DNA from 3 places in the Paenibacillus sp. 22594 genome. Region 3 is predicted to be linked to each of the others. Evidence: riboswitches for the same ligand, from Rfam matches in the RefSeq annotation. Region 3 holds a riboswitch; each other region holds the start of a gene.
What was found. A riboswitch is a leader RNA that binds a small molecule or an ion and turns the genes downstream of it on or off. The one in region 3 is predicted to bind cyclic di-AMP.

Region 1 (7,981 bases), on a different contig from region 3:
TCGTCTACTGGTCCAGGACTAATGGCTATTGATATTAATGGATATGATTTTCTGCTCAAGTCAAGCAGCGCAACAAATTGCTACATTGGTGCACAAGACCTAACAGGTCAAACCAATCTTATAAGCGGAGTGACCAATGATGGAACTCCATTATCCTATATGGAAGTGTCTTCAAACAGCGGACAAATATTTGATCTCCAGTTCGTAGATATTGCAATGTCTGGTGTAAGTGCGGGAACAAGTGGAACTATTCAACTCATAGGATATGTAAATGGCTTAGCCGTTCCTGGAGCAGTCATGTCTCTAACTGTAACCGATGCATATCTTGGAGGACAACTTGTTACTTTTAATGTATCTTCCAATACTAAATTTGTAGGTATTGATAAATTTCGTATCCAGACCGATGGATCTTATCAAGTTACCGGGGCTTTTGGAATCGACAATATCAATGCAGTTAATTTCAGAAACACAAACACAGCACCTGCTTTTATTGGTGCAACAACCAGTTTTATCGTAAATCAAGATTCAAGTGCAACCGATATCAAAGGTCTGCTTCATGTAAGCGATACTGATCCCAGTCAGGTAGAGACATGGTCACAAAGTACGCCTCCAAATCATGGGACACTCAATTTCTTAAGCGCAACAGCAGCCAGTGGCAGTACTGATATTGCACCAGGAGGAACCATTACCTACACACCTAACAGCGGATATGCAGGGACTGACAGTTTTGCTATTCGAGTTAGTGACGGTACGTCAACTGCGACAAGGACAATTACGGTTACAGTGAATGCCAATCCGACCTTCACCGTAACGTACAACGGAAACGGCAACACCGGCGGTACGATTCCGGCCGACAGCAACAGCTATCAGCAGGGGCACACAGTGACGGTGCTAGGGAACAGCGGAACGCTGGTGAAGACGGGCTATACGTTCGCTGGCTGGAACACCGCCGCTAACGGAAGCGGCACCAACTACGCGGCGAATGCCACCTTCAGCATGGGAACGGCGAATGCCACCCTCTATGCAAAGTGGACGGCCAATCCGACCTTCTCCATAACGTATAACGGAAACGGCAGCACTGGCGGTACGGTTCCGACCGACAGCAGCAGCTATCCGCAGGGGCACACCGTGACGGTGCTGGGGAACAGCGGAACGCTGGTGAAGACAGGTTATACGTTCGCAGGCTGGAACACTGCCGCTAACGGAAGCGGCACCGACTATACAGCGAATTCCACCTTCAGCATGGGCACGGCGAATGCCACTCTTTATGCGAAGTGGACGGCCAATCCGACCTACACCGTAACGTATAACGGAAACGGCAGCACTGGCGGTACGGTTCCGACCGACAACAACAGCTATCCGCAGGGCAACATTGTGACGGTGCTAGGGAACACTGGAACCCTGGTGAAGACAGGGTATACGTTCGCAGGCTGGAACACCGCCGCTAACGGAAGCGGCACCGACTATGCAGCGAATTCCACCTTCAGCATGGGCACGGCGAATGCCACTCTTTATGCGAAGTGGACAGCCAATCCGACCTACACCGTAACGTATAACGGAAACGGCAACACCGGCGGTGCAGTTCCGACCGACAGCAACAGCTATCCGCAGGGCAACACCGTGACAGTACTAGGGAACAGCGGAACTCTGGTGAAGTCGGGCTATACGTTCGCAGGCTGGAACACCGCCGCTAACGGAAGCGGCACCGACTATGCGACGAATGCCACCTTTAGCATGGGATCGGCGAATGCCACCCTCTATGCGAAGTGGACGGCCAATCCGACCTACACCGTAACGTATCACGGAAACGGCAGCACTGGCGGTACGGTTCCGGCCGACAGCAACAGCTATCAGCAGGGGCACACAGTGACGGTGCTGGGAAACAGCGGAACGCTGGTGAAGACGGGCTATACGTTCGCAGGCTGGAACACCGCCGCTAACGGAAGCGGCACCGACTACGCAGCGAATGCCACCTTCAGTATGGGATCGGCGAATGCCACACTCTATGCGAAGTGGACAGCCAATCCGACCTACACCGTAACGTATAACGGAAACGGCAACACCGGCGGTACGGTTCCGATCGACAGCAACAGCTATCAGCAGGGGAGCGCAGTGACGGTGCTAGGGAACACTGGAACGCTGGTGAAGACAGGCTATACATTCGCAGGTTGGAACACTGCCGCTAACGGAAGCGGCACCGACTATGCAGCGAATGCCACCTTCAGCATGGGTGCGGCCAATGCCACACTCTATGCGAAGTGGACAGCCAATCCGACCTTCTCCATAACGTATAACGGAAACGGCAACACCGGCGGTACGGTTCCGGCCGACAGCAACAGCTATCAGCAGGGGCACACGGTGACGGTGCTGGGGAACACTGGAACGCTGGTGAAGACAGGCTATACGTTCGCAGGATGGAACACGAAGGCGGACGGAAGCGGCACCGACTACGCGGCGAATGCCACCTTCAGCATGGGATCGGCGAATGCCACCCTCTATGCGAAGTGGACAGCCAATCCGACCTTCACCGTAACGTATAACGGAAACGGCAACACCAGCGGTACGGTTCCGGCCGACAGCAACAGCTATCAGCAGGGGAACACGGTGACGGTGCTGGGGAACACCGGAGCGCTGGTGAAGACGGGCTATACGTTCGCAGGCTGGAACACAAAGGCGGACGGAAGTGGCACCGACTACGCGGTGAATACCACCTTCAGCATGGGATCGTCGAATGCCACCCTCTATGCGAAGTGGACAGCCAATCTGACCTTCACCGTAACGTATAACGGAAACGGCAGCACTGGCGGTACGGTTCCGACCGACAGCAGCAGCTATCCGCAGGGGCACACCGTGACGGTGCTGGGGAACAGCGGAACGCTGGTGAAGACGGGCTATACGTTCGCAGGCTGGAACACGAAGGCGGACGGAAGCGGCACCGACTACGCGTCGAATGCCACCTTCAGCATGGGCACGGCGAATGCCACCCTCTATGCGAAGTGGACAGCCAATCCGACCTTCACCGTAACGTATAACGGAAACGGCAACACCGGCGGTACGGTTCCGACTGACAGCAACAGCTATCCGCAGGGGAACACGGTGACGGTGCTGGGGAACACTGGAACGCTGGTGAAGACGGGCTATACGTTCGCAGGTTGGAACACTGCCGCTAACGGTAGCGGCACCGACTACGCGGCGAATGCCACTTTCAGCATGGGATCGGCCAGTGCTACCCTCTATGCGAAGTGGACGGCCAATCCGACCTTCACCGTAACGTATAACGGAAACGGCAGCACCGGCGGTACGGTTCCGACCGACAGCAGCAGCTATCCGCAGGGGAACACGGTGACGGTGCTGGGGAACACCGGAACGCTTGTGAAGACGGGCTATACGTTCGCAGGCTGGAACACGAAGGCGGACGGAAGTGGTACGGATTACAAGGTTAGCGGCAGTTTCGCAATGGGTGCGGCCAACGTTACCCTCTATGCGAAGTGGACGTCATCAAATGCGCAGTTGTCCAGCTTGTCAGTGGATCAGGGGACATTGACACCAGCATTTGCAGCAGCAACTCTGAAATATAACGTGAATGATGTAGCTAATTCCGTTTCAAGCTTCAATCTTTCTTTTACCACAGCGCATTCCCATGCGACGTTTACCGTTTCGGGAGCCGTTTACAGTTCCGTAACCGGCAATATGTATACGTATAGAGCCAACAACTTACAGGTGGGCGCGAACCTGATTCAGATTAGCGTAATGGCCCCAGACGGGACTGGCAATACTTATATGGTAACTGTGAATCGGGAAGATGTATCCAGGCAACCATCACAGGGTGGTCCGCCGGCGGATAGTATAACGCCAACAGTGACACCTGGACCTACGAAACCAGCGGTTGATGTATTCAATAGCGGCATTATTAATGTAATAAACTTAGTTAATGCTTTCGAGTCCAAGGTAGAGGAAGCTAAGAAATCTAATGTTAAGGTTGAACTTGCTGATACGAAAGGGCACTGGGCCGAAAAAACTATCGATACTTTCGTAAAGCTCCATGTGATTGAAGGTTACAACGATGGTACGTTCAAGCCAGATGGTGAGATCACGCGCGCTGAATTTGCAGTGATTCTGAGTCGGGTATTCGATATCAAAAGCGGCAACAATACTGGTGTTGCATTTAAGGACGTTGGCAATCACTGGGCGAAAGGCGCAATCGAGAAGCTTGCAGAGGCAGGGGTTATCAGCGGCTACGAGGATGTTACGTTCAAGCCAGATAAAACAATCACCCGCGAGGAAATGGTTGTCCTTTTGTCCCGCATCTTAAACCTTAACAACGTATCGAAGGACACCACCAAAGGCAATTTCAATGACCTGAGGGGTTCCTATGCAGCAAACGAGATCAAAGCTGAAGCACAAGCTGGTATCATAAACGGCAAAGCAGATGGGAAATTTGATGCTAAGAGCAACGCCACACGCGCAGAAGCTCTACAGATCATCCTGAATGCGCTGAAGCTCAACCCGCAATTGAAGACGCTGTTGGATTCACTTAACTAATGCCGGTTCTCTGAGAAAAAGGGACAAGTGTAATTTGGGGCTGTTGATAAAAGGGGCTGTCCCAAAAGTGGTTTTTCTTGGCGGAAGGCAGTTCTCTTCATTCTTAAAACCACAAAAAGTGAGCAGAGCAGCGATTCTCCTGTTATTGAGGGATCGCTGCTCTGTTTTTTTTGGTCATGGGTGGCTTGCTTTAACAGATTATGGGCAAGCCTGTCTCTGGTATCGTTGTCGTTCCCCGCTTAAACAGCGGAGAGGACGGACTGATTGTGGAAAAGTGGCAGCGGTCGCCTTTGTTTCCGGATTTTTTGACCCGGCTACTGCCGACACCGTAAGCACCTAAGGTTTATAGTGCGTGCGGCCTTGGCTTTGGACGATTGGGACAGCTTGCGAGAAATGGAGCAAACGCGAGCAAATCATCGGCCGCTTAAGGGCGAAACCAAAGAATGCGCCTTCATTCGCGGAGGGAAGGCGTTTTTGGCTTCTTTTGTCATCCGGGGCGTTTTACAATAAATGGCCACAGGCGTAAGATTCAAATCAACAACCGAATGTAAATTAACTGTTCTCATATGGCTGAATTCCGTAATTGGGAACGGGGGAACCAATGATATATGGGGTGAATCCTTGCCGCGTGCTGAATAGGCGCTATGGCAGGGTAGGGCAATCTCGCTGCCCGAATCCGTCAGCTAACCCCGTAAGCCTCGAAGAGAGAGGATGAGCGCCATGATCGATTAACCGACCACGGAGAGCCCTGCCGCTTCTGTGGTCTTTTTGCTGCGTGTGCAGGAAGGAAAAGCAGTCTGTACAAGGGACTAAAAATCTCATAACAACGATAATTAGATAGGTTAAGCGTTGTTTTAAATGCCCTATTTAAAATGCCCTATTTAAAATGCTTCAAAGGGGGGATTCTTATCGTTACTGTATTTATTGTGTGCTTCTGGGTTGGACTAATACTCCTCCTCAGCGGCGGATTTCATGGGCATGGCCTGGCGGGTCATCTGCATGCGGGCGGCGGCGATGCTGGTGGTCCGGGCTTTGTGCCCATACTCCCTCTGATGGTGTTTGTCACAGTCTGGGGCGGTACAGGTTACGTGCTTTCCCGGTTCAGCGAAATGAGGATGCTCGCAGTGGTGCTGATTTGTACCGTGCTCGCTCTACTTCTGGGATGTGTGATGTATGCGGTGCTGGCCCGGGTGATGACCCGGTATGACAGCAGCATGAATGAAAGGGATTATGAGCAGGTAGGGCAGCTCGGGTACATCAGTATACCTGCAGCAGATGGAGCGGTCGGGGAAATGAAATATGTACTGCACGGAACCATGCGCTCCATTGGAGTAAGAGCAGAATCCGGCCAACTGCTCTCCAAAGGCGACAGGGTGATTATTTTGAAGGTGGATAAAGGAATGGCGGTAGTCACCCTCTTCGAGAGGGAAATCGGACAATTATAAATCACGGGGGAGAGTCGAACATAATGGTTATTCTTTATTTAATCTCGGCAATTGTTGTTGTTATCCTGCTGGCTTTGTTCAGTATCGTGAACGCTTATAAAAAGGTTCCGCCCAATCAGGCGATGATCGTCTACGGCCTTGGCGGAAAAAGAGTGGTCCAGGGCGGCGGGACATTCGTCATCCCCGGCTTCCAGAACAATAAGACCATCTCCATGATGCTGATGAGCTTCGACGTCATCCCGGCGCAGGCGATGTTCTCTAAGCAAGGCATCAAGCTCAACCTGGAGGCGGTGGCTCAGATTAAGATAAAAAGCGATCCTACTGCTATTCTGACTGCCAGTGAGCAGTTTATCGACCGGCCGGAAGAAGACCGCGAGACGATTATCCTGCATTCGGTGGAAGGCCATTTGCGCGGCTTAATCGGACAATTAACGGTGGAATCCATTCTAAAGACTCCTGACGAAATCAACAGCAAGATGCGGGAGACCTGCTCGGAAGACCTCGACAAGATGGGGCTTGAGGTAGTCAGCTTCACCATTAAGAAAATTACGGACGACAAAGGGTATATCGACAATATGGGGGTTCCGGAAATTGAGCGCATCCGCCGGGATGCCAGCATCGCCAAGGCGGAAGCGGAACGCGACATTCAGATCAAGCAAGCCGAGGCGGAGAAAGAATCCTCCATTGCCAAAGCTAATGCGCATCAAGCCACCATTGAAGCGGGAACTGCCGCCCGCGCCAAGGAATCTCAGTTCGAGAAGGAATTGAATATTAAGCAGGCGGACTTTAAGCTGGAGACCGAAGTGAAGAAAGCGCAGGCGGATCTTGCGTACGAATTGCAGCAGAACAAAATCAAACAGTCGCTGGTTACCGAGCAGGTCAAGATCACGCAGATGGAAGCGGAGGCAAACCGGACCGTCCGGGAAATCGAAGTTGAGCTGAGACAGAAGGAGCTGGAGGCAACGGTGATCAAGCCTGCTGAGGCGGAGAACCAGGCTACGATTATGAGAGCGGAAGCCGCCAAGCAGCGGCAGATTCTTGAGGCGGAAGCAGAGGCGGCCACCATGACCAAACGGGGGCTGGCAACAGCGGAAGCAGAGCTGGCGAAGGGGAGAGCTAACGCAGAAATTGTTCAATTGGCCGGAGCGGCGGAAGCAGGGGCGCTGGAGAAGAAAGCCGAAGCGTACAAACAGTTCACGCAAGCCGCGCTTACAGTAGAATTCCTGAAAGTGCTGCCGGAGCTGGCTGAAAAAATCGCTTCCCCGCTCGCCAAGGTTGATAAGATTACAGTGATTTCACAGGATGGAGCTTCATCCGGGGTGAATAAAATCACAGGTGATATCGCTAAAATCATGGCCCAGGTTCCTGAACTGACTCAGTCGCTTACCGGCATGAATTTTACAGAGGCGCTCAGCGGGCTGCTTGGCCGGAATAAAGAGCAGTAATTCTATAGCGTTATACCATACTATAATACTTCCTACTCGTAAAACAGCGGGGGTGTCCCACTTAGGGGACATCCCTTATTTTGCTGCTCCCGAGAGCGTTACCACTCCACAATGTACTATCTCTTCTATGACAGTTATACTAAAACTACTATGTGATTTAGGATGAATAATTGGTGAATAAAGGGAGGATACATGATGATTAGAGCCACACAAGACAATGAATATGTTGAATTGACGAGTCCCACTCAGCTCCCCAAAGCTTCAGGGTTTCTATGGAACGAGAAGATGATGATTCACGTCAATTGCCGCGGGTATGCGGTCGCGCAGTTTATGCAGCCTGAGCCTGCCAAGTATTCCTATGCGCCGAATTTGGAAGCGAAGACCTTCATGCAGCCGGAGCAGCCCTACTATGCCCATCATCCCGGCCGGTTTCTCTATGTGAAGGATGAAGAGACGGGTGAGATTTTCTCGGCACCGTATGAGCCGGTTCGTGTTCTGCCGGACCACTACACATTTGCTGTAGGGAAGCACAATATTGTCTGGAAGCTT
Region 2 (7,981 bases), on a different contig from region 3:
AAGCCAGCAGCCGGAAATCATCATGAAAGTCCAGCTTGCCCGGACTTTTGCGGAGCAGCAGCGACACATTGACAATGCCGGCATCCAGCGGCACAGCCGCGCCGCCGGAATGCCGCACCGCTGTACGGTAGCCCTGCTCTTCCAGCGCGGCCATGGCTTCAGCTGCCCGCGGCAGCTTGCTGTCCCGCAGGCCCAATGCCACTCCGCCGGGATGGCTCCACAGATGTACAGACGGTGGAACCAGGCCCGCCCCCACATCCCTGCAGAGCGTCTCCTCGAACGCGAACGGGAGCAACATATCCCCGGCAACCGCCTCATCCGTCTCTTGCATCGTCGCCGCTTCTTCAGCATCTGCTATCCTTCGGGAGCCTGCGCTTTCCGGTGAGGATTCCCTTCCCGCCAAATGCTCAAAGAGCGCCATAACCGGCGGGAGCAAACCCGCAGACGGATGCACCTGCTCAGGCTCAGACTCCTGGAACAGTACCTGCCCCTGCTCCTGCACTCGCTCGTACATATGTCTTTGCTCTACTACTTGCTCCTGCGCTTGACCCCGTTCTTGCCCTTGCCCCTGCTGTTTGTATTCTCCGCTCATCCATAACCCCTCCCGCTGACCATCGCTTTCCTTTTTCGCGTAATTAAGACATCCACACTTACTGGCTTCCTGCAGACTGCCGTCGAACACTCCGTCTTCCTGTACTATTTTACAATACAGGCAATATTCCCATTGTAACCGATCCGGGGTACAGCAGCGAAGCTCCGGGCAGCACCTTCATTTGAAAAAGCAGGATGATAGCGTTATCCTTAAGGTATATGAAGAGCAATCGTCCCGCACCAAAGCTCATGCTATACACAACCCCATAAGGAGTGATGCCGCATGACTGACCTGCTAACCGTGAAAGACCGGCAAATCAGCAAAGCCAGACAATGGGAGCTGGCCCTGAATAAGCTCTATATCAATTTCCGCGATTACAGTAAGGATGCGCTGAAGGAGTTCGGCGATGAAGATACCCACCAGGCCAGAGTGAACTGCCGCAAGCTGCTGACGCTATTGTCCATTCTGGACCCGGAGCATTTGGTGACAGCAGATCTGTACAGCACCTTCAAAGAGGCGCAAAAAAGGCTCGGCAAGGTTAGAGACACCGACGTGCTGATTGAATCCTTCAAGGATCGACGGGAGCAAGCGGAGGAAGCCGGAGAAGCCAAAACGGCTAAGCTGCTCAAGGCTGTTATCCAGTACCAGAGGAACGAGCGGAAGAAGTACCGCAAGAAACTGGGCACCAAACTGCCCAAGCTATGCGGCAAAGCGCTGGACGCCGAGTGGGAGGCATTCCTTAACAGCGATCTCGAAGCACTGGCAGCCAAAAGAGATGCGAATGTCGTCATGCGTGAGCTTGAAGTCGCTTACGAGCAGAAGAAAAAGACCTGCAAAACCTTGTTCAAGGGTCCTGAGGCCGAATCCAAGGAGGCCTTCGATGCGCTGCATGAGCTGCGGATTGCCGCCAAGGAATTGCGTTATACTGCCGGTGCCGCTTCCTTTGCGCTCAACCAGAAATTTCACGCTCATGAGGAAATCTACAAAGACATCCAGGAGCAGCTCGGTACTATTAACGATAAACGGGGATGGCTGGAAGTGATCCAATCCATTGGCCGTGATGAGCTGGGGGTCAGCCGTAAGGTATGGACTGAATTCACGGACAGTCTCACTGCTGAAGTGCTCGAAGCGCTGCACCATAATGAAGTGGTACCGTTCCCATTGAATGCGAAATAACCGCACTTCGTTCCATTTATAATTTTTCCTCACAAGTGGAAACGGCTTCGCCGTCCTTTTAAGGATGGTATCCGTTTCAGCGAGAAATAGAAGGATAATTTATAGCATGAAACATATAAATTCTTATATTTTAACAAAAAGGCAGGAAGCCAAGCATCATGCGGCTTCCTGCCTTTCCTGCGTTTACCGGCTATTCGCGGCAGCAAATTTATCCAGCACGCCCTGATAAGCCGATTTTGGGCGCAGCCCTACCAGCTTTTCCATAGGCTGCCCCCCATTGTATACGATCACGGTAGGGAGTCCCATGACTCCCGCTTCTGCAGCCAGCTCCGGCAGCTCATCGCAATTCACTTTGAGGATCGTGATATTGCTGCCATACTCTTCATCCAGTTCCTCCAGAACCGGCAGAAGACTCCGGCAAGGCGCGCACCATGGTGCTCCGTAATCTACCAGCACAGTTCCACCTTCCTGCAGCTGTCTCCGAACGGTATCTGCGTTCCCGGCATTTATAACAGTCATTGATAACTCCTCCTTATCAGTCTAAGAATTTATTCAGGTTATTCTGATTCCTGCTGCTCCTGCTGTATGGAAGCAATCCGTTCCTCCAAATTCTGCTTGATCTGGTTCAGCTGCAGGAGCTGACGCTCAATATCCTCCAGCTTGCTGCGGTACAGCGGCATCACTTCTGCACAGAAAGCCTCTTTTTTCTTCAGTACACAATTCAGGAAACCGGCGATTTCCTCGGTCGATAAGCCCAGATTCAAATACAGTTTGATCGTCTCCACAGTCTCCACGGACAAGAGCGAATACTCTCGGTATCCATTGGCCTGGCGGAGCGGAGTGATCAAGCCCTGACGTTCATAATATCGCAGAGAACGGATGCTGACACCCGTCCGTGCGGCAAGCTCACCTATTTTCATGGTCTGTTCTCCCCGGGGTTCATGAGAAATGGTCTGTTCTTAGTATAAACCCTGACACCAGTGTCAGGGTCAAGGCTTTTTATCGCCGGGAGCAGCCAAACAACCAAAAAACCAACAGAAGTCTAACGCTCCATTGGTTTTACACAATACATCCATATGATGTTGTTAAATAAGATTAAGGACTACAGTAATCCGGCTGCCCACAGACCGCTCCTTGTAATCATCTGCCGGAACGGCTCTACGGAAAAGGAAGGAAGATGATGGCCCGGCATCAGATACACTACACGCCCCATCCCAAACTCATGACACCAGGCTGCCGCATGATGGGCCCCCTCGTGGAAATACTCGGCCAGCACCGTCGTTTCAAAATAGGGCTGCATGTCAAAATAATACGGCTCGTCCTCGATCACAAAATCAGTAATCCCCTGCATGATCGGATGGCCTGTTGCCGGAACTGTCATGTGAAGCTCGGTGTAGGCCGGATGATGGGTGAAGTGCGCACCCAGCATCACTCCCAGCTCCTGGTTACGCTGTAGTGAGATCCCGTTGTGCACCACCAGCAGTCCGCCGCCGTTAGCCACATAGGAGAGCAATGCCCCGCTCTGTTCAGGAGCTATTTTGTCGTCCGAAAATTCCGTATACGCTATCACAAGCTTGTAAGCCGATAGGCTGTCCGGACTGAGCAATGAGTAATCTTCGGTGGATTTCACGTCCAGCTTCCCGGCAAACAACTCCTCAAACACGCGGTCTACACCGGAGAACGGATGATATTTAACCTCTGTATAGCTTCCCAGCGCCAGTGCCTTCCATTCTGTCACTCTTTCATCCACGCCTTTCTCTTAGCAAGAGTTGTTCTTACCAGGGCCAGGGATTGCCGTCCAGATCAAGATAAGCCGGTTCCATGCCCATATGCGTCTTATGCTCCTGCACGATTCCCATAATTTTGCGGGCGGATTCTTCAGGGGGGATAGGGGCTTCATCATTCATGTCACCGTTCATGTAGGACTGGAGCCAGCCCGGATGAAAAACCATCACCTGGCCCCCCATGACCCGCAGATGATTGTGCAGCAGGGAGGACTGCATATTAAGCGCCGCCTTGGACATACAATAACCGTACATGTTAATCCGCTGATTGCGGCTGATGCTGCCGGCTTCGGAGGAGATGTTCACAATCAGCTTTTGCTTCCCTTGCAGCAGGAGGCCCATCAGCGAATTGCTCACCCGCAGAGAGCCAAGCGTATTCACATTATAAATGCGTGCCATCGCGGTGTCATCCATATCTACCAGCATGGTGGCATCATCCGCGCGGTCAATAATTCCAGCATTGTTGATGATCATATCCAGATGCCCTGTGCGTCCTGCAATAGTTCGTGCCGCGCGCTTTACACTGTCGCTGCTGCCGACATCCAGCGGAACCAGAATTAGCTGTTCCTTATATTTCTCATTGAGTGTTTCCAGCGCTTCCGATTCCTCCAGGTACTGCCCGGCGAAAACCTTATATTTATTCTCCAGAAGCCAGCGCACAAGGAAAAATCCGAGTCCCCGGTCGGCACCGGTAACACAAGCGACCTTTTTCATGGAACGGATCACTCCCTCTTATCAGACATCAATATACATAAATCGCCATATCCCATACACCTTAGCATGGCAATTGTCATTTTTCAACGTCCTCTGCTGGACTATTCCGCCATGCATTCCCTGCTGATTCTTCCTTTTGATTTAATTTTGAACTATGTTACAATCAGGAATATCATTGTTAACAACCGAATTGTTAGCAAAATAAACTACCAGGAGGGTGACCCCCAAATGTCCATACAACAAATCCGCAGTCTTGATGAATTGCATCAATACATTGCACAGCCCGGTAAAAAGCTGCTCTTCAAGCACAGTACCACCTGCCCGATCAGCGCTAAGGCAAATGAAGAATTCCAGGCTTATGTCCAGAGCTCTGGTACTCCCGCTGCTGTGGTTCATGTGATTGAAGACCGTCCGGTCTCCAACCAGATTGCCGAAGATTTCGGCATCAAGCATGAGTCCCCGCAAATCTTCCTGCTGGAAGATGGTGAAGTCCGGTGGAACACCTCCCACTGGAAAATCACCCGCGATGCCCTCAAGGAAGCTGTGAGCCAATGAGCCAGCCTGTAATCATTTATTCCACAGCCAACTGTAGTGACTGCAATCAGGTGAAACAGCTGATGAAGGAGCAGGACATTCCTTTTGAAGTACGGGATGTAATGACCAGCACGGTTTATCAGGAAGAGGTTGAGAAGCTGGGCTTCATGGGCGTTCCTGTTACAGTCTCCGGGGCACATGTCGTTAAAGGGTTCAATCTGCCCGAGCTGAAAGAGCTTATCGCAGCCGCGAAATAAATATACCCGAACGCTGGCAGGAGAATGCCGCGTACGGATTCATTGGTTCACTTGCACAAAAGGGTATCCGGGAGCTGTTTGCCCCTGGATGCCCTTTTGTCTTGCCTAGGAAATGGTCCGCATTCTAAGGCAGAAATAAAAACCGGCGTGCGAATGAGATAATGGGCCAATATGCAGTAAGATATATGGTTTTATCCGTTTATTTCCTTCGAATTATCCGATTTCAACGTGAAATTGGCGCAGCAACTCCCTTTTCCTTTTTTACAAAGACCTCCCCGAAGCAGTATGATTCGTTTTGAAAGTAATTCATGAAAAATTACATGAACGCTGAATTCCCGGCACACGGGAAACGGGGGAACCACCGGGCCACAAGGCCTTATTGGGGTGAATCCTAAGGAGACTGCAGAAGTGCGGTCTCACAAGGTAGGGCGACTCTCACCGTCCGAATCCGACAGCTAACCTCGTAAGCGTATAGAGAGAGATCTTAACCCGCCAAGCTTAAGCGCCAGGTTTATTTAAGCCTGTACCGAAGCCGCAGCAGAGGTTCTCCTCTGCTGCGGCTTTTTTGCATAATTATTTAAACTGATAAAGATTTCATATTATGAAAGGAACGTGAGATCATGCCAGACCCAGTATCGCTTCAGCCCGCTTCCGAAGCCCGGTTTGCGGAGTATGTTCAGAAATACAGCAGGAACGTCTGTGCACTCAGCAGCCTGCTGCTCGGGCAGGGTACCGGGGCAGAGGAGGCTACGATAAAGACCTTCGCAGCGCTCTATGAGCTTTACCTGAAAAAGAGCTTGAACCCGCAAACCTTCTCCCTTGAAGCCTACCGTGAGTGCATACAGCAATGCTCCCGGCTTGCGCAAGCCCAAAAGCCTTGCTATGCAAATGTGCTGTCCTGGGAACATCAGCTTGTACAAGCGCTCCGGTATGGTATGGTGCTCCCCCTGCCCGAAATCAGCACCATTCTCCAGAGAAGTGTGCCCGACCTTAAGGCGCAGCTCAGACAGGTGCGCGAACAAATGGCGGCGCAGGAGATCTTACTGCCGAAATCCAGTTTAACCGCCGGATGAGGAGCGGGAGCGTTCAGCTTTTAACGTCATATATTCAGGTATTCAGGCAAAAGAGCTGCGGCATCCTGCCACAGCTCTCTCTATTTGCCTAGCGCTTGCCTTTGCCTCCCTTGGCGAACCTCAAGAAAGCCATGCAGCAGCCTAATAATCCGATACCCAGCATTAATGTCTGCAACGCTCCGAGCCAGGTTGAGCCTTCCGGCCGGATCAGGCTGCTGATGATAATCAGCAGGATCGAAGCCGCTACCAGCAAAGGCGTTCGTTTTTTCTTCATGAATAGTACCACTCCTTACTTATAAGGTACACCATAAGGCGTGGTTTCGCCAGAACGGCAATGATGAAGTTCTTAATTTGCAATATATTCAAAAAAATCAAAATCAGCATAATGCTGATGCTTCACACGATCCGCACAGGTCAAGCCAACAAAAGAACCTGTAAACTCACCATACTTGCTATATTCATCCGAGAACTTGGTAGTATCAAAGTCCTGTCCTATTCTTTCATATACTTTGCCGTCAACACTCCATTCAAACCAGCTTTTGCGTCCTCTGATATTTAGGCGCAAGTAAAGCGGAACGTCATTTACGGGAATTCTGGTATCCACTAATTCGGCCTTGTCCCCATTCTCCAAATGAATAATGGATAATGCACTTTGGCCCAACGTTTCACTATAGTATTTTCTTAAATTGATGTAGTTCATATTATCATAATACAAAATCAATCCTGCACTATGCTGATGCACTTCCGGCAGAAATTCCATTTTGGTTGTCACCGTTGTATATATGGATGTCAGTTTTCTGGCTAATATGCTTGCCTTGTTAAGTGATGTTCTGGATTCCTGCCCGCGAATTCTTACATAGCCCGGACGTGATTTTACATCTGCAAAGCTTTCTGGCATTATTCTCGGCGCATAATATTGTATGCCTAATTCTCCAGCTTCAAAATCATCGAAGGCCGGAATTTCATTCACCGGATGTTCTGGCAATTTGCTCTCAGGAACAAATTCCTTAGCCAGATTCGTTCCGTCCTCCATCCTCAGCCAACCGTCTGCGGTCCACTTCATTTTCTGTATGGCTGTCTCACGTCCCAGCGTACAGCGCAGCTCCGGCACGAACGGTCTTGCACAAAGATGTACCAGATACACTTCACCGAGCTGAGTTTCCACATAGCTTCCATGTCCTGATTTTTGCAGCACCGAATCCGGATTGAAATATTTAGGCTTCAAATGATCCGGGTCATGCCTCTCGTAGAACTCACCCGGTATGGAGGTCACGATCGGATTCATCGGGTCCTTCTCATAAGGCCCACACACACTGCTGGCCCGCCCCATAGTTACGCTATGTCCATAACCGGTACCGCCTTCGGCACACATCATATAATAATAATCTCCACGCTTGGTAAGATGCGGCGCCTCGATGCACCCTCTGTCAGTGCCACCTGTCCAGATTCTCTTAGGATAACCAACTACTTCTTTCTTCTCCGGTGAGTACTCTACCAGACAGATTGCTCCCGGCTTTTCATATCCTTCTCGGGTCTCCCAGTCCAAGGATACAATCCATTTTCGTCCGTCACTGTCGTGCAGGATCGACGCATCAAAACCGGCCGAATGCAAATAAACCGGCTCACTCCACGGTCCCTTGATGTCTTTCGCCGTGATAAGGAAATTATCCACATCAAAATAACGGGCATTCATGGAGTTCATCACCCCAAATACGACATAAAACAAATCCTCTTCTGCACAGTAAGTTAGGGAAGGAGCCCATATCCCTTTGGCGGACGGCAGTTTTTTCAGATCAACCTTATTGTCGTCAGTAAGCACATGAGCGTATAGCTCCCAGTTCTTCAGATCCT
Region 3 (7,981 bases):
AATGTACAGACTGCTGTTAAGCGGAATTCTGGATTATAAGCTATTGCTGAAACTGGCACCCTACATTCTGGCTTGGCTGCTATATCTGTTCTTCATCCGAAAAGTACTGCTGTACATGCAGTTCGGTTATACGGGTGGCACAGGTACTCTCTCTTCTCTCTTGGTGTGCCTGAAGGTGATCCTTCCTTCTGTGGGATTATCCCTTGTGATGGGAGCAGGGGGTCTGGTAATGATGCTTGCTTGCGGAGCGGCATCAATCTTATGGCCGGGGATGCCAGCACTTCTGCTACGGCAGTTCTCTCCACTTCCCACTACACTCTTCAAAATGTGGGGAATCGCCGCTCAATACCACCTTTGGTCCAGTAAATCATTCCCACAATAATTAAGCCGCTCAACCGGCATAATAAAAGAGTCACTGCTCCTTGAGGGGGCGGGACTCTTTTTTGGATTACAAAGTGAATAAGAGTATTTGCAAAACTGTAAATCCTCTGGTACAATGATGCCTGTACTACTAGTAACAAATTTGTAATCTTTAAAATGCAGCACATTCAAACACGTTAACATTCCAGAGCATTTACAAATTGTCGGCACGTCGCTCTTCTGGTGCATAAAACGCCAAATTCCCTGCACCGGGAAGCGGGGGAACCATATTTTGGGTGAATTGATCTCGCTTTAGAGGGGTCATAGGGGAACCTTCTACCGAATCCTTAAGCTAACCTCGCAGGCCTTGGAAGGAGTACATCTTTTGAGAAGTCAGAATTTTAAGAAGAAATGTACCGCAGCAGCACTTGGACTAGTGATGGTATTCACAATCGGAGCTGGCAGCGCTTTCGCCGATTCCAAGATGGACACCGTTATCGCAAAAACCATCGGAACCACCTATAAGTTCGGGGGCACTAGCACAAACGGTTTCGATTGCTCCGGCTTTACCTCGTATGTTTTTAAAAGTATCGGACTTACCCTGCCACGCACATCCAAGGCTCAATTCAGCGTTGGTACTTCCGTATCACGGAACAACTTGCGTTCAGGTGACCTGGTATTCTTCAATACTTTTGGTTCGGGAGTTTCCCATGTCGGCATTTATGTCGGAGGCGGTAAATTCGCACAATCTTCCAGCTCACGCGGCGTAACTGTAACTTCGCTGAGTCAAGCCTACTGGGCCAACCGCTACGTTGGCGCTAAACGAGTGATGAGCACTACAGCTTACAAAACTGTTGCCTACGATTAATTGAAGCTTTATCCCCTCACCATTACACCTCTAACAACTAAATGTAACTTATACAAGCCCGGAGCTGATTATTGCCGTAATCATTTTCCGGGTTTTCCCTTTTCCTTATTCTCCCTTTTACACGCTTTTTAGAGCTTTGAAACACCTTTTTGATAAATATTCCAGGCGGATCTTCCATGCAGCTAACTTATAGCGTAAAGAATCAGCGTAAATCAAGCCTTTTCCTCTTAAAAGGCTCAAAAAATATGTATTAATATGCTTTAAGTGATTGCCAAGTGCTTCTGTCTTTGTTACAATTATCGCAGTGAGTTGATAGTAACATTTTTGTAATTATTCAAACCTGATTTACAAAGGTTTTGTCATTGTTTTAATCCGTAAGCTAAATCTAATCAATCGTCGTGCCGAGTTCCTTAATCATTAGGGAAACGGGGGAACCGATTTTGGGTGAATTGACCTCCTATTTACAGAGGGGTCATAGGGGACCTTCAACCGAACCCTTAAGCTAACCTCGTAGGCATTTGGAAGGGGTATTTACTTTTGAAGAAGAAGCTAGCAGCAGCACTACTCAGCTTTTCGATCATTCTTACCATCGGAGCAGGAAGCGCTTTCGCAGACTCTAAAATGGATCAGGTTATCGACAAATCCATCGGAACTAAGTACGTATCAGGCGGAATTTCCACTAACGGTTTTGATTGCTCCGGATTTACCATGTATGTGTTTGATAAGATGGGAATCAACCTTCCTCACCAGTCTGGTTCCCAGTACCAAATGGGTACTGCCGTATCCCGCGATAACATTAGACCGGGAGATCTCGTATTCTTCAATACAAGCGGCAAAGGGGTATCCCATGTCGGGATTTATGTCGGAGAAGGTAAGTTCGCACACGCTTCTTCCAAGCGTGGTGTAACCATCAGCTCGCTGAATGACAGCTACTACGTCAACCGCTACGTTGGCGCCAAACGAATCATGAGCACAGATGCTTATCAAACGGTAGCTTCCGATTCCCAAGATAATGACGACGTGCAATAATCAGTAATTTTGTAACCGAACAGGCTCTTATCCAGGATTTTTGCCGAAATCCTGGAGGGGGCTTGTTTTTTTGTCCAAAGATAAGAATTTATATGTTTCACGCAATAAATTATCCTTATATTTCTCGCTGAAACGGAAACCGTCCTTAAAAGGACGGCGAAGCCGTTTACACTTGCTACAAAAGTTACTTACCCTACTCACTATTTGCAAAACATAAAAAACCGCGATTTTTGGAATTTTTTAAAATATATTGTTTATGCGCCGAAATGGAAATGTTTTGTATATAATTATGATATAACGTTTCGTTCTGAAGGGAGGCGGATGGCGGATGATTAGTTCTCCGGTAACTTTTTACGTTGTCCCCATGGAAGTTAATCACGCTGCAGAAATTTGTGAATGGATCTACAAACCTCCGTACAACATTTATGGCTGGATGTCCTGGGAGCAAATGCAGGCTTTGGACGTTGAGTTCGGCGATCCCCGGCTGCGGAGTGAGCAATACGTCTCGGTGGTGAACAGTCAAGGGATTCTCTGTGGCTTCGCACAGCTATTCCCTATGGAAGGTGTAGTTCGGCTAGGAATTGGTATGCGGCCTGATCTATGCGGGCAAGGCATGGGTCATCTGTTCATGAACGCCATCGTCAAGGCAGCCCTGGCACGATATCCGGAGCGCGAGATAGATCTGGAGGTGCTTACTTGGAACCAGAGAGCCATTCGTGCTTATCAAAAAAGTGGTTTTACGATTACGGATACTTATGAACGCCGGACTCCGACGGGCGACAAGCCATTTTATTGCATGGTCTATGACAAATAGCACAAACCATTCATTTTTTTGTCATAAACGCTATGATAACGCTTTACCTTCTTGTATAATGTAGGAAGCAGCTTACATGGAGGGGACGGATGCAGATGCAGAAATGGATCATGAGCGGTTTGTTTTTTGCCGCCTGTGCCTTTGCGGTAATCTTAATGTTCACCTTGCCCGGCAAAGCCGAAGTCGCCGAGGAGAACAAACCAACGATGCCGGAAGTGCAGATGGATGCGGCAAGCGCCGAGGCCACAGTAAAGAAGGCTAATTGCATCACCTGCCATGGTGACCAGCTTCAGGGCGGTGTAGGCCCTAGCCTCCAGCAGGAAGGCGGCAAGCATGACGCAGAAGAGATTTTCACCATTGTCACCAAAGGCCGCGGACAGATGCCTTCTTTCAAGGATAAGCTGGCGCCTGAAGAGATCGCGAATGTAGCGATGTGGCTTGCGGAGAAGAAATAACCATACTTCTTATCTCATCATATGGAACACAAAATGCCCGTGTACAGATCATATTGATCCTGTACCGGGCATTTTTATATAAGGGTTATGAATTCCCAATCTAAATTGGCCTAAATGGGTAAGAGTCTTAACGGTTCTTCTCAAAAGCCTCATTAAATTCATGGGCCTGCCGGATATCGAGCGCTGTAAGGCCATCCTCACCGATGGCAGACAGACGCAGGACAACGGTTTTGTAATCGACCGTAATATGCGGATGATGCTCGAATGCTTCCGATATCGCTGCAACCTCATCCACAAAAGCAATGCCCTTCATATATTCGCTGAACATGTATTTGCGCACCAGGGTACTCGGTTCCAGCTTCCATCCTTCCAGCTTGCTCACCTGCTCCCGCAGCTCTTCCTCCGTAAATTGCAATGTTCTTCCTCCCTTACTAAATTAACAGCTTAATGCCTTCTCAATGCAATGATACCTGATGCCTTAAACAAAACATCCCTCAGCTTTAAAAGTCCAAGGGATGCGCCAGGATGAAGGCTATTTTTCGGTTTATTGTATTCTCAAACCCTGGCAAATAGTACTCGGCTTCATCAATTTTACCACGCGGCACAGGGTGCGGGCAAACCGGCCGCCTTGGGGAAGGACTTTTATTAGACCAGGAGGACTGAAGCCAGATCCTCTTCGCCCAGCAAAATATTTATCCGGTGTGTTTCCTTATCGTAGATTACAACGCCACTGCCAACCTCAATAACCGGTTCATTACCTAAGGCGTAGAACAAATCCTCAGCGAGCGCTTCCCAGACCTCCATCTTCGATTCCTGCGGCAGCTCCCGCCACTCATCAGGTTCCATCTCAAAAAATACATACCCGTCAGAAATTCTTCCTACCGCTTCTGTCAGTTCACTCAAAATATCACTGTAATCTCTGCCATGCTTCACACCCACGTCAATCACTCCGTTTTCTCCATAGATGAATAATAACCTGCCTTACTCATTATAGCCGAAAAAATGACTTCACAAAAAAGGGAATGCTGTCGATAAATAAGAATATACGTTATTGGTCAGACGCAGAGTGTCCCACCGCTGTTCATGGAAGATACACGCGGTATAGTCGGATCATATCTTAATTCTCATGGACGAGGTGCATAAATGGAAATTTCAACAATAATCGGTTTGATTTTTGGTTTGGTTACAATAGTATGGGGGATGTTTCTTAAAGGCGCACCGTTAACAGCCTTGGGAGCACCCGCTGCTTACGTAATTATTTTATTGGGTACAGCCGCATCTTTATTTATAGCTTTCCCGCTCTCGGAAATGAAAAAAATCCCGTCATTGTTCAAGTTAATATTTGTAAAAAAGAAAATGGTCAGCAAATCCGAACTGATTACCATGTTTATGGAATGGGCCTCCATTACCCGCCGTGAAGGCTTGCTCGCCCTGGAATCCAAGGTCGATGAAATTGAAGACAACTTCCTTCGAAACGGCATGCGGATGATTATCGACGGCAATGATCAGGAATTTGTCCGTGATGTATTAATGGAAGATATCCACGCTACAGAGGATCGGCATAAAGCCGGAGCATTAATTTTCTCACAAGCCGGTATGTACGCACCAACGCTGGGCGTGCTCGGGGCTGTTATCGGACTGATTGCCGCACTTTCAGATATGAGTGCAGTGGAAAAACTGGCTCACGCCATCGGGGGTGCCTTCATTGCCACCATCGTCGGTATCTTTACAGGTTATGTACTTTGGCATCCGATTGCGACCAAGCTGAAGCGGCTCTCTAAAGGCGAAATTGAGATCAGGCTTATGATGGTAGAAGGACTTTTATCTATCCAGTCCGGGGTGTCAACCATCGCCATCAATCAGAAGCTTTCTGTCTTCCTTACGCCTTCTGAACGCGAGAAATTAGCTAACAAGGAGGGTGCTTCGAGTGAGCAAAAAGACTAGGCATGAGGAGCACGAAGAGCATGCCGATGAATCCTGGCTACTGCCATATTCCGATCTGATGACCCTTCTGGTTGCCCTGTTCCTCGCTATGTACGCCATGAGCGCTACGGATGCCCAGAAATTTGAAGAGATGGCCCAGGCCTTCAAATCTGAATTTGACGGCGGGTCGGGAGTTCTGGATTATAAGTCCGACGCTCCTACAAATACTCAAATGGATCAAGGTAAAGACGAAAAAATGAACAATGTCATTGCCCCGAATACCGGTAAGGCGGACATTGCCAAATTGAAACAAAAAGAGCAAGAGGAGCTTGAGAAGCTAAAGAAGCAATTCGATCAGTATATCAAGAATAACGGCATGACCGATTTGCTCAGCACCAAGTTGAATCAATCACAGCTGACGATCACTATCAGCGACAACGCCTTGTTCTCTTCCGGACAGGCCGTGGTAAAGGATGATTCCCGTCAGCTGGCGAAGTCCATCTCCACGATGCTGCAGCAATTTCCGGATTATGAAGTACTGGTAGAGGGCCATACGGATAATATCCCAATCTCCAACAGTGAGTATTCTTCCAACTGGGATCTCAGTGTAGCCCGTGCGCTGCAATTCATGAAAATTCTGCTGCTAAATCCCTATCTCGATCCGGTTAAGTTCAGTCCCATCGGATATGGGGAGTATCACCCGATCGCTGACAACTCAACGGCTGCCGGACGGGCGAAGAACCGCCGCGTGGAGGTCTCCATCCTTCGGAAGTATCAGGATGCCACGCAGACTATAGATCCTGCTACCGGAAAATAAGATTATATATATTCAACAAGAGCTGTTCTGAAGGTCTTATCCAGACCTTTCAGAACAGCTCTTGTTTTATTATATGTCCAATAACCGCTGGTTACTGCAGCTTATAGTTCAGCATGGTACCCAGTTCTTGCTTCTCCTGGGCCGACAGCTCACGCCATTCTCCGGTTTGCAGGGTACCCAAGCGGATGTTCATCACACGAATGCGCTGCAGCCGCCGCACCTCATACCCAAAAGCAGAACACATTCTGCGGATTTGCCGGTTCTTGCCTTCCGTAAGAATAATCCGGAAGACCCGCTCACTGATTCGCGTTACTTCGCAGGGAAGCGTACGGCTGCCCAGTATCTTGACTCCGCTCGACATCCCAGTAATGAAGGATGGGGTAAGGGGACGATCCACAGTCACGATATATTCCTTCTCATGTTTACCTTCGGCGCGTAATATTTTGTTAACGATATCTCCATCATTGGTCAGCAGGATTAATCCCTCAGAATCTTTATCAAGCCGGCCGATGGGGAATATACGCTCATGATGTCCGATAAAGTCGACAATATTTCCTTGAATATGCGCTTCTGTAGTCGAAGTAATACCCACCGGCTTATTCAGTGCAATGTAGACGACCTTACTGCCCGTTTCAAGCAGTTTACCATCTATCCGCACCTCATCTCCCGGCTCAGCCTGACTGCCAAGCACAGCACGCTCTCCGTTGATGCTAACTCTACCGCCTTCCACCAGCTTGTCTGCTTCACGCCGTGAGCAGAATCCTGTCTCACTGATGAACTTATTAATTCTCACTTCGATCTTCACTCCGTTCTTCATTCATAACCTGCCCGGGGGCCTGCTCTCCAGCTGCAGGCAGTTTGATGGTAACTTCCGCCCCACACCCGTATTCACTGCGTATTTCCATGCTGCCTTTATGGGATTGGATAATTCTCTGGCTGACCATGAGCCCAAGGCCCGTTCCTGTTTCCTTATTGGTAAAGAATGGTTCCCCAAGCTTGGGCAGCATATCCTCGGGAACACCTTCTCCCTCATCTGAGATAACGATCACTACGATATCGTCTATTCTATGTTGCTCCAGTGTGATCGTGCCGCCATCAGGCATAGCTTCAATCGCATTTTTGACAATATTGATAAACACCTGCTTCAGCTGGTTTTCTTCACAATGCACCGTTGCCGGCTGTTCGGAAAACCGGGCCTCGAATTCAATCCCGAACAAGTGCGCCTGGCTGTCCAGCAACGAAATTACATCACCCAGAATAAGCCGGACGTCTCTTAGCTGAAAATGCACGGCCTGCGGCTTGGCCAAAATTAAAAATTCACTTACGATGAGATTAATCCGCTCCAGCTCCGAGAGCATAAGATCAATATGGAGCGGTACCAGAAGCTTCTTCTCTTGCTGCAGCTGCAGGAATCCCCGCAGGGTAGTGAGCGGATTCCGGATTTCATGGGCAACCCCAGCTGCGAGCTGGCCGACCGTAGTCAGCTTCTCCGAGCGCCTCAGCAGTTCCTCGATCCGGTTGCGCTCCGTCATATCACGGGAGACATGAACGAAAGACTGCGGGTTGCCCTCTTCGTCACGGATAACCGAGCTGCTGACACTGACTTCGACGAGCGAACCGTCACGTTTTAACCGTATGGTCTCCAGTGGAGGCAGAACGGCCCCGTTCTTCAGCTCTCTCAGTCTGGCTTCTTCCTGCTTCTGCGCAGTGGCCGG

Region 1: another riboswitch for cyclic di-AMP. It lies ahead of ACTJKB_RS25865 (hypothetical protein); the one in region 3 lies ahead of ACTJKB_RS29875 (C40 family peptidase).
Region 2: another riboswitch for cyclic di-AMP. It lies ahead of ACTJKB_RS24580 (hypothetical protein); the one in region 3 lies ahead of ACTJKB_RS29875 (C40 family peptidase).

What each region holds. Positions count from the first base shown of each region.
Region 1 is NZ_JBQENA010000010.1:162,684-170,664, forward strand. It holds gene ACTJKB_RS25855 (InlB B-repeat-containing protein) at 1-4,542, shown strand, start outside; gene ACTJKB_RS25860 (hypothetical protein) at 4,743-4,874, shown strand; cyclic di-AMP (ydaO/yuaA leader) riboswitch at 5,101-5,255, shown strand; gene ACTJKB_RS25865 (hypothetical protein) at 5,415-5,987, shown strand; gene ACTJKB_RS25870 (flotillin family protein) at 6,011-7,432, shown strand; gene ACTJKB_RS25875 (GH36-type glycosyl hydrolase domain-containing protein) at 7,628-7,981, shown strand, end outside.
Region 2 is NZ_JBQENA010000009.1:110,558-118,538, forward strand. It holds gene ACTJKB_RS24540 (lipoate--protein ligase family protein) at 1-592, opposite strand, end outside; gene ACTJKB_RS24545 (CHAD domain-containing protein) at 875-1,768, shown strand; gene ACTJKB_RS24550 (thioredoxin family protein) at 1,952-2,287, opposite strand; gene ACTJKB_RS24555 (MerR family transcriptional regulator) at 2,326-2,688, opposite strand; gene ACTJKB_RS24560 (ThuA domain-containing protein) at 2,871-3,518, opposite strand; gene ACTJKB_RS24565 (SDR family NAD(P)-dependent oxidoreductase) at 3,544-4,266, opposite strand; gene ytxJ (bacillithiol system redox-active protein YtxJ) at 4,495-4,821, shown strand; gene ACTJKB_RS24575 (glutaredoxin family protein) at 4,818-5,057, shown strand; cyclic di-AMP (ydaO/yuaA leader) riboswitch at 5,373-5,543, shown strand; gene ACTJKB_RS24580 (hypothetical protein) at 5,678-6,130, shown strand; gene ACTJKB_RS24585 (hypothetical protein) at 6,219-6,404, opposite strand; gene ACTJKB_RS24590 (glycoside hydrolase family 43 protein) at 6,477-7,981, opposite strand, start outside.
Region 3 is NZ_JBQENA010000018.1:11,339-19,319, reverse strand. It holds gene ACTJKB_RS29885 (hypothetical protein) at 1-382, shown strand, start outside; cyclic di-AMP (ydaO/yuaA leader) riboswitch at 604-742, shown strand; gene ACTJKB_RS29880 (C40 family peptidase) at 800-1,228, shown strand; cyclic di-AMP (ydaO/yuaA leader) riboswitch at 1,618-1,760, shown strand; gene ACTJKB_RS29875 (C40 family peptidase) at 1,766-2,257, shown strand; gene ACTJKB_RS29870 (GNAT family N-acetyltransferase) at 2,586-3,071, shown strand; gene ACTJKB_RS29865 (c-type cytochrome) at 3,167-3,526, shown strand; gene ACTJKB_RS29860 (4a-hydroxytetrahydrobiopterin dehydratase) at 3,654-3,941, opposite strand; gene ACTJKB_RS29855 (hypothetical protein) at 4,172-4,465, opposite strand; gene motA (flagellar motor stator protein MotA) at 4,670-5,470, shown strand; gene motB (flagellar motor protein MotB) at 5,454-6,266, shown strand; gene rluF (23S rRNA pseudouridine(2604) synthase RluF) at 6,358-7,059, opposite strand; gene ACTJKB_RS29835 (ATP-binding protein) at 7,049-7,981, opposite strand, start outside.